Regions from separate parts of the Streptomyces sp. NPDC104367 genome, predicted to be linked through region 2. Evidence: riboswitches for the same ligand, from Rfam matches in the RefSeq annotation. Region 2 holds a riboswitch; the other holds the start of a gene.

Region 1 (4,203 bases), on a different contig from region 2:
CTTCCGCGACCTGGAGCGCATGACCCTCATGAGCGACGGCGCCACGGTCTACGAGTGCAGCTCGCCGGACGAGGTCCACGCCCTGCTCCAGGGCGGTCAGGGCATCTTCGGCATCGCGGTCGGGGTGGTCTGGCGGGACGTGGAGAGCGCGCTGTCCCAGCTGCACGGCGAGCGCGTCGACACCGGCGAGACCCTCGTCGGGCACAACCCCGCCGACGAGCTGGCCCGGCGGCGCAACCGGGCGGTCTGAACCCCCGGGCCGGAGATCCGGCGCCTTCGGAGTCTCCCGCGATGCCCCGGCACGGTCATGTGCCGGGGCATTGTCAGTGCCGTGGTGCAGCATCGGAGATGTGAGAAACGAGCCCACGATCCTGCATCTCGACATGGATGCCTTCTACGCCTCGGTGGAGCAGGCGTCGAAGCCGAGCCTGCGCGGGAAGGCCGTGATCGTGGGCGGGCTCGGACCGCGTGGTGTGGTGGCCACCGCGTCGTACGAGGCCAGGGCGTTCGGGGTGCGCTCGGCGATGCCGATGGCCCAGGCGCGGCGGCTGGCGCCGAACGCCGCGTACCTGGTGCCGCGCTTCGGGCTGTACCGGACGATCAGCGAGCAGGTGATGGCGCTGCTGCACGAGCTGTCGCCGCTGGTGGAGCCGCTGAGCCTGGACGAGGCGTTCGTGGACCTGGAGGCCGGCGCGGCGGCCTGGGACGCGGTGTCGGCGCGGCTGGTGGGGGAGAGGCTGCGCGCGGACATACGGGCCGCCACGGGGCTGTGCGGGTCCGTCGGGCTCGCCGCCTCCAAGATGCTCGCGAAGATCGCCTCCGAGGAGGCCAAGCCCGACGGACTGGTCATGATCGACCCGGGCACGGAGCGGGCGATGCTGGAGCCGATGCCGGTGCGCACCCTGCCCGGGGTCGGGCCGGCGACCGGGGACCATCTGCGGCGGGCCGGGATCGCCACCGTCGGGGAGCTGGCCGAGGCGGGCGAGGACGAGCTGGTCCGGCTGCTCGGCAAGGCGCACGGGCACGCGCTGTACGCGATGGCGCTGGCCCACGACGAGCGGCCCGTGGTGGCCGAGCGGGAGACCAAGTCGGTGTCGGTCGAGGACACCTACGACGTGGACATCCACGACCGGCTGCGGGTCGGCCTTGAGGTGCAGCGGCTGGCCGACCGGTGCGTGGGGCGGCTGCGCGGGGCGGGGCTGTCCGGGCGGACGATCGTGCTGAAGGTGCGGCGGTACGACTTCTCGACGCTCACCAGGTCGGAGACGCTGCGGGGTCCGACCGACGATCCGGCGGTGGTGCGGGAGGCGGCGGCGCGGCTGCTGGACTCGGTGGACACGACGGGCGGTGTGCGGCTGCTGGGGGTGGGGGTGTCGGGGCTGGCCGACTACACGCAGGAGGACCTGTTCGCGCAGGCCGCGGCGGCCGGGGAGGCGGCGGCACCCGCCGAGGAGACGGCCGCGGCCGTGCCGGAGCCGGTGGCGTCGCAGGAGGCGGCCGCCGAGCGGCGCTGGCCCGCGGGCCACGACGTGCGGCACGCCGAGCACGGGCACGGATGGGTGCAGGGGAGCGGGCTGGGCAGGGTGACGGTGCGGTTCGAGACGCCGACGGAGGCGGAGGCGGGGCGGGTACGGACCTTCCGGGTCGACGACCCCGAACTGGAGCCGGCGGATCCGTTGCCGCTGGTGGAGCTGCCCCTGGTGCCGGGCGTCGCAGTGGACGAGATGCGTACGTGACCGTGGGGCGGGGCCGGCGTGGGACCGCTGACCGGCGCCCGCAGGTGCCGCCGCGCCCAACCGTGCCGCCCCCCGCCGCACGACTGCCCGCGGCGGTGTGGTGGGCGCGTCGGTCTCAGGCCCCCGTGTCCTCCGTGCCCGCCAGCTTGCCGAAGTCGTGGTCCGGGCGGGGGTGGGGCGGGGCCGGGGTGTCCAGGCCGTAGTGGTGGTAGAGCTGGAGCTCCTGCTCGGGTGACAGGTGGCGGCCGACGCCGAAGTCGGGGGCGTCCTTGATCAGGGCGCGGTCGAAGGGGACGTGCAGGGTGCCCTCGACCAGCTCACTGGGCTCCAGGGGCACGAAGGCGTCCCGGGAGAACAGGCCGGTGCGTATGGCCGCCCACTCCGGCACGCCCGTCGCGTCGTCGAGGTACACCTCGTCGATCGTGCCGATCTTCGTACCGTTGCGGTCGAACGCCTTGCGGCCGATCAGGTTGCGCGGATCGATGTCGGTCTGCACGGCGGGCCCTCCACTTGGTCGCAACTCATCCGTAAGCACTACAAAAGAGCACATTCAACGCCGCGGCCACTCGAAGGCCCGGCCGCAGACCTCGCTGGTAGGCTGACAGCGGCTGCTGACCCCGTGCGGGAGAGTCCTCCGGGCGAACCGGAGGCGCCGAAGGAGCAAATCCTCCCCGGAATCTCTCAGGCCCACGTACCGCACGGACGAGGTCACTCTGGAAAGCAGGGCGGGTGCCGATGGCGTCCGCTCTCACCGACGGTGAAAGCCGGAGCCCGCGGGCACCGGCGAAGCTCTCAGGTTGAGATGACAGAGGGGGAGGCCGTCGGGGTACCCGCGCCGGGGTACCCCTCGAAGGTCGCGTCAGACCAGGAGGCCTCCGCAATGACCGCCCACCGCCCTTCGCTCTCCGAGCTCGAACAGGGGATTCCCTTCGAGCAGCGCCACATCGGCCCCGATCTGGAAGCCCGGGCCAAGATGCTCGCCCAGGTCGGTTACGGCTCGCTCGACGAGCTGACCGCCGCCGCCGTGCCGGACGTGATCAAGAACGCCGACTCCCTGGCGCTGCCCGGCGCGCGGACCGAGGCCGAGGTGCTCGCCGAGCTGCGCTCGCTCGCCGACCGCAACCAGGTCCTCGACTCCATGATCGGGCTGGGCTACTACGGGACCTTCACCCCGCCGGTCGTCCTGCGCAACGTGATGGAGAACCCCGCCTGGTACACGGCCTACACGCCGTACCAGCCGGAGATCTCCCAGGGCCGGCTGGAAGCGCTGCTGAACTTCCAGACCGTGGTCGCCGACCTCACCGGGCTGCCCACCTCCGGCGCCTCCCTGCTCGACGAGGGCACGGCCGCCGCGGAGGCCATGGCCCTGTCGCTGCGCATGGGCAGGAACAAGAAGGGCGTCTTCGTCGTCGACGCCGACGCGCTGCCGCAGACCATCGCGGTGATCGAGACCCGTGCCGAGCCGACCGGCGTGGAGGTCGTGGTCGCCGACCTCGCCGACGGCATCCCGGCCGACCTCGCCGGGCGCGAGATCAACGGCGTCCTGATCCAGTACCCGGGTGCCTCCGGTGCCGTACGCGACCTCAGGCCGGTCGTCGACCAGGCGCACGAGCTCGGCGCGCTCGTCACCGTCGCCGCCGATCTGCTCGCGCTGACCCTGCTGACCTCGCCGGGCGAGCTGGGCGCCGACATCGCCGTCGGGACCACCCAGCGGTTCGGTGTGCCGATGGGCTTCGGCGGACCGCACGCCGGCTACATGGCGGTACGCGAGAAGTTCGCCCGCAGCCTGCCCGGGCGGCTCGTGGGCGTGTCCGTGGACGCGGACGGGAACAGGGCCTACCGGCTCGCCCTCCAGACCCGCGAGCAGCACATCCGGCGCGAGAAGGCCACCAGCAACATCTGCACCGCACAGGTGCTGCTCGCCGTGATGGCCAGCATGTACGCCGTCTACCACGGGCCCGAGGGGCTGCGGGCCATCGCGCGGCGCACCCACCGCTACGCCACGGTCCTCGCCGCCGGGCTGACGGCCGGCGGCGTCGAGATCGTCCACGGCGCCTACTTCGACACCCTCACCGCACGGGTGCCCGGCAGGGCCGCCGAGGTCGTCGCCGCCGCCCGGCACAGCGGGGTCAACCTGCGGCTCGTCGACGCCGACCACGTCTCCATGGCCTGCGACGAGACCACCACGCGGGCCCGGCTGGGCGCCGTGTGGACGGCGTTCGGGGTCGAGGGGGACGTCGAGGCCCTGGACGCGAGCGCCGCGGACACGCTGCCCGAGGCGCTGCTGCGCACCGACGGCTACCTGACCCACCCCGTCTTCCACCAGTACCGCTCCGAGACCGCGATGCTGCGCTACCTGCGCCGGCTCGCCGACCGGGACTACGCGCTGGACCGGGGCATGATCCCGCTGGGCTCCTGCACCATGAAGCTCAACGCGACCACCGAGATGGAGCCGGTCACCTGGCCC
Region 2 (4,203 bases):
CGCATGCCGTGGGTCAGGTGGCCGCCGTGCGCCAGGTCCAGGCCGAGGATGGTGTCCCCGGGCCGGGCCAGCGCGAACAGGGCCGCCTGGTTGGCGGAGGCGCCCGAGTGCGGCTGCACGTTGGCGTACTCGGCGCCGAACAGCTCCTTCACCCGGTCGATGGCGATCTGCTCGGTGACGTCGACGTGCTCGCAGCCGCCGTAGTAGCGGCGGCCCGGGTAGCCCTCGGCGTACTTGTTGGTGAGGACCGAACCCTGCGCCTCCATGACCCCGACCGGCGCGAAGTTCTCGGAGGCGATCATCTCCAGGGTGGACTGCTGGCGTGTCAGCTCGGCGTCGACCGCCGCGGCGACCTCCGGGTCGAGCTCGTGCAGGGGCGTGTTCAGGACGGACATCTGTTTCTACGACTCCTAGGCCGGGGCCCGGCGGTTCTCAGCCGGTGGTGAAGGCGGTGTACTCGTCGGCGGAGAGCAGTTCGGCAGGCTCGTCCGCGACGCGCAGCCTGAACAGCCAGCCGCCCTCGAAGGGGGCCGAGTTCACCAGCGAGGGGTCGTCCACGACGTCCTCGTTGACCTCGGTGATCTCACCCGTCACCGGCGAGTACAGGTCGGACACCGACTTGGTCGACTCCAGCTCGCCGCAGGACTCGCCCGCGGTCACCGTGGCGCCGACCTCCGGGAGCTGGACGAAGACGACGTCACCGAGGGCGTTGGCCGCGTGCTCGGTGATGCCCACCGTCGCCACGCCCTCCTCGGTGGCCGACAGCCACTCGTGCTCCTTGCTGTAACGCAGCTGCTGGGGGTTGCTCATGGCCTGAATTCTCCTGTACGCGTGGGAGTGCTGGTGAATGGGGGACTGCGGAAGGCGTGCGTGAGCAGCGACGATGCGCTCGGCACGGCCGGCGGACGGCTGCTTCGGCTACTTCTGCCGCTTGTAGAAGGGCAGCGCCACGACCTCGTAGGGCTCGTGGCTGCCCCGGATGTCCACGCCGACGCCCGCCGTGCCCGGCGCCGAGAACGCCGCGTCGACGTACGCCATCGCGATCGGCCTGCCCAGGGTCGGGGAGGGCGCGCCGGAGGTGACCTCGCCGATCACCGCGCCGCCGGCGACCACCGGGTACCCGGCGCGCGGGACGCGGCGGCCCTCGGCGACCAGGCCGACGAGCACCCGCGGCGGGGCGGCCTCCGCGCGGGCGGCGGCCGCGGTGAGCGCCTCGCGGCCCACGAAGTCGCCCTCCTTCTCGAACTTCACCACCCGGCCGAGCCCGGCGTCGAAGGGGGTCAGGCCGGTGGTCAGCTCGTGCCCGTACAGCGGCATGCCCGCCTCCAGGCGCAGGGTGTCCCGGCAGGACAGCCCGCAGGGCACCAGGCCGACGCCCTCGCCCGCCTCGGTCAGCGCCTCCCAGAGCCGCACCGCGTGCTCGGGCCGCACGAACAGCTCGAAGCCGTCCTCGCCGGTGTAGCCGGTGCGGGCGATCAGGGCCGGCACGCCGGCGACGGTGCCGGGCAGCCCGGCGTAGTACTTCAGGCCGTCCAGGTCGGCGTCGGTCAGCGATTTCAGGATGCCGGGCGACTCGGGACCCTGGACGGCGATCAGGGCGTACGCGTCCCGGTCGTCCCGCACCTCGGCGTCGAACCCGGCGGACCGCCCGGCGAGGGCGTCGAGGACCACCTGGGCGTTGGAGGCGTTGGCCACGACCAGGTACTCGGTCTCGGCCCGCCGGTAGACGATCAGGTCGTCCAGGATGCCGCCGTCGGCCCGGCAGATCATGGTGTAGCGGGCCCGGCCGACACCGACGGAGGCGATGTTCCCGACGAGGGCGTGGTCCAGCAGGGCGGCGGCCCGGGGGCCGGTCACGGTGATCTCGCCCATGTGGGAGAGGTCGAAGAGGCCGGCCCTGGTCCGCACCGCGACGTGCTCGTCGCGCTCGGAGCCGTAGCGCAGGGGCATGTCCCAGCCGGCGAAGTCGGTCATGGTCGCGCCGAGCGAGCGATGCAGGGCATCGAGCGCGGTACGGCGGGGTCCGGAGAGTGGGGTGCTGCTCACGGTCGGTTGTCTCCCAAAGGCATGACAGGCGAGGTCTTTCCTCCCCATCTGTCATCGGAACCTGAGAGGTTCGCCCTGACCACGACGACGGTCAGCGGCTTGCACCTTGGGTGGGACCGCCGTCATGGCGGCCCGCTTTTCAGATGTGCCTCGCCCGCGCGGTAACGGGGCCTGAGAGATTCAAGGGAGGGACTTGCTCCTTCGGCGTCCCAGCGAGACTGCTGGGAACTCTCCCGCGCGGATTCAAGCGGCCGGTATGCAGTTGGCGCGCACATCATTGCACGGCACCCGGGCGCACCGCAGTCCGGACCGGGTACCGCCGTCTGTGACAGGGCTGTGGCCGGAAGCGGACGGAACCGCGAGACATCGTGCATTACCTTCTCTTTACATTAAGTGGGGAGAACCTTTCCTGAACCCCCGGGGAGGACGGACACGGTGACAAGGACCACGGCGTACGCGACGACGACGGGCATCGCCCTGCCCCAGCAGCCGGCGGCCCCGGCCCGCGAGCGGTGCGGCGAACTCCGGGCACCGGTCGTCCGCGACCTGCGCGAGCGGGCCGGCCGCAGTCCGCACGGCCTGCTCTTCGGCCCCCGGGACCTGGTCGTGGTCACCGGCCTGCCGGGGAGCGGCAAGTCCACCCTGATGCACCGCACGGTCCAGGGCATCCGCATCGACTCCCAGGACACCCGCGACCGTTGGGACGCCCGCCTGGGCCGCCTCCTGCCCTACGCCGTCTACCGCCCGCTGGTCCGGCTCGCCCACTACACCGGGCTCCGCCGCGCCCTGCGCTCCGGCGACGGCGTGGTCGTGCACGACTGCGGCACCCAGGCCTGGGTCCGCGACTGGCTGGCCCGGGAGGCCCGCCGCCGCGGCGGCACCCTGCACCTGCTCCTGCTCGACGTCACCCCGGACACCGCGCTGGGCGGCCAGCGCGAGCGCGGCCGGGGCGTCTCCCGGTACGCCTTCCTGCGCCACCGTCACGCGGCCGCCCGGCTGCTGCGCTCGGTGGCGGAGGGCAGGCTGCCCGAGGGCGTCGGTTCGGCGGTGCTGCTCGACCGGGACGCGGCGGACGGACTGCGCCGGATCGCCTTCGCGCGCCGCATCGGCTGATGGACTTGTCCGTGCCACCCGCTAGCCTTTTCCCTCTCAGCAGCGGTTCCCAGCAGGCGGTAGGCAGATGGACTTCCCGGCGGACATTCCCGCGGACTTCCCGGCACAGACACACCCCCACCCGCACGGCGGTTGGCCCGGCAACGAGTTGGAGGAGGTCCTCTCGGCCTCCCTCGGCGTGCCCGCGGCGGCGGCCCGGCTCATCGAGGTACTGGGCCGGGGCTTTTTGTGGATCCCGCTGCCCGAGGGCGGCGGCCCGCACAGCGGTCCGCTGGACCTGCCCACCACGGAGATCGACGGCCAGGTGTACGTCCCGGTCTTCAGCTCCGAGGAGCAGTTCCGGCTGGTGGTCGGCTCCCATCTGTCGTTCGCCGTCGCCCCCGCCGTCGAGTTCGCCCGCGGTCTGCCGCCGCAGGTCGGCATCGCCGTGAACCCCGGGGGAGTGGTCGGCCTGCCGCTGCCGCCGGAGGCGGTCGCCGAGCTGTGCCGGTCCGGTCGCAGCCACCCGGACGGCCCGGCCTCGGGCGGCCGGGTCCGGCTCTTCGAGCCCGACTGGCAGGACGACCCGATGGACTTCCTGGCCGCGGCCTCGGCGGAGTTCGCGGCGGTCGGTGTGGTCGCCACGGCCCGCCGCTGCCTCGCCGCGATCGAGACCGCCGACCCGGTGATGTTCGTGGGCGTCGAACTCTCCCACTGGGAGGGCGAGGACCTGCGGGCGGTGCCGCTGGAGGCACTGGGCAAGGCGCTCGGCCGGGTCCCGGTCGGCTGGCCGGTGAACCTGGTCCTGCTCGACGTGGCGGACGACCCGGTGGCCCACTGGATGCGGGAGAACGTCCGCCCCTTCTACCAGTACGGCCACTGAGGCGCCCCGCCCGGGGCGCGGGGAACTGCGCGACCAGCCATGACGAAACCCGCACTCGCGCACGACCAATCGGCTCCCGCCCCCCGGGCGCTTAAGCTGTCACCACACGCGGGGCAACTCTTCGAAGGGGCGGTACGACAGGTGAGCGCGAGCCTCAGCGGCAGCGTCGAGCACATGCTGCG

Evidence for each region. Region 2 has a riboswitch for glycine ahead of gcvT (glycine cleavage system aminomethyltransferase GcvT). Riboswitches for the same ligand answer to the same signal wherever they lie in the genome.
Region 1: it holds a riboswitch for glycine, as region 2 does, so the genes downstream of both, gcvP (aminomethyl-transferring glycine dehydrogenase) here and gcvT (glycine cleavage system aminomethyltransferase GcvT) in region 2, are expected to answer to the same signal.

Annotation. Positions count from the first base shown of each region.
Region 1 is NZ_JBVJND010000013.1:253,405-257,607, reverse strand. It holds gene ACZ619_RS21625 (MerR family transcriptional regulator) at 1-250, shown strand, start outside; partial or broken gene ACZ619_RS21620 (DNA polymerase IV) at 351-1,939, shown strand; gene ACZ619_RS21615 (PRC-barrel domain-containing protein) at 1,852-2,232, opposite strand; glycine riboswitch at 2,349-2,443, shown strand; gene gcvP (aminomethyl-transferring glycine dehydrogenase) at 2,617-4,203, shown strand, end outside.
Region 2 is NZ_JBVJND010000014.1:223,672-227,874, reverse strand. It holds gene glyA (serine hydroxymethyltransferase) at 1-395, opposite strand, end outside; gene gcvH (glycine cleavage system protein GcvH) at 433-810, opposite strand; gene gcvT (glycine cleavage system aminomethyltransferase GcvT) at 919-2,046, opposite strand; glycine riboswitch at 2,085-2,195, opposite strand; glycine riboswitch at 2,196-2,292, opposite strand; gene ACZ619_RS22665 (AAA family ATPase) at 2,482-3,159, shown strand; gene ACZ619_RS22660 (enhanced serine sensitivity protein SseB) at 3,227-4,021, shown strand; gene ACZ619_RS22655 (enhanced serine sensitivity protein SseB C-terminal domain-containing protein) at 4,196-4,203, shown strand, end outside.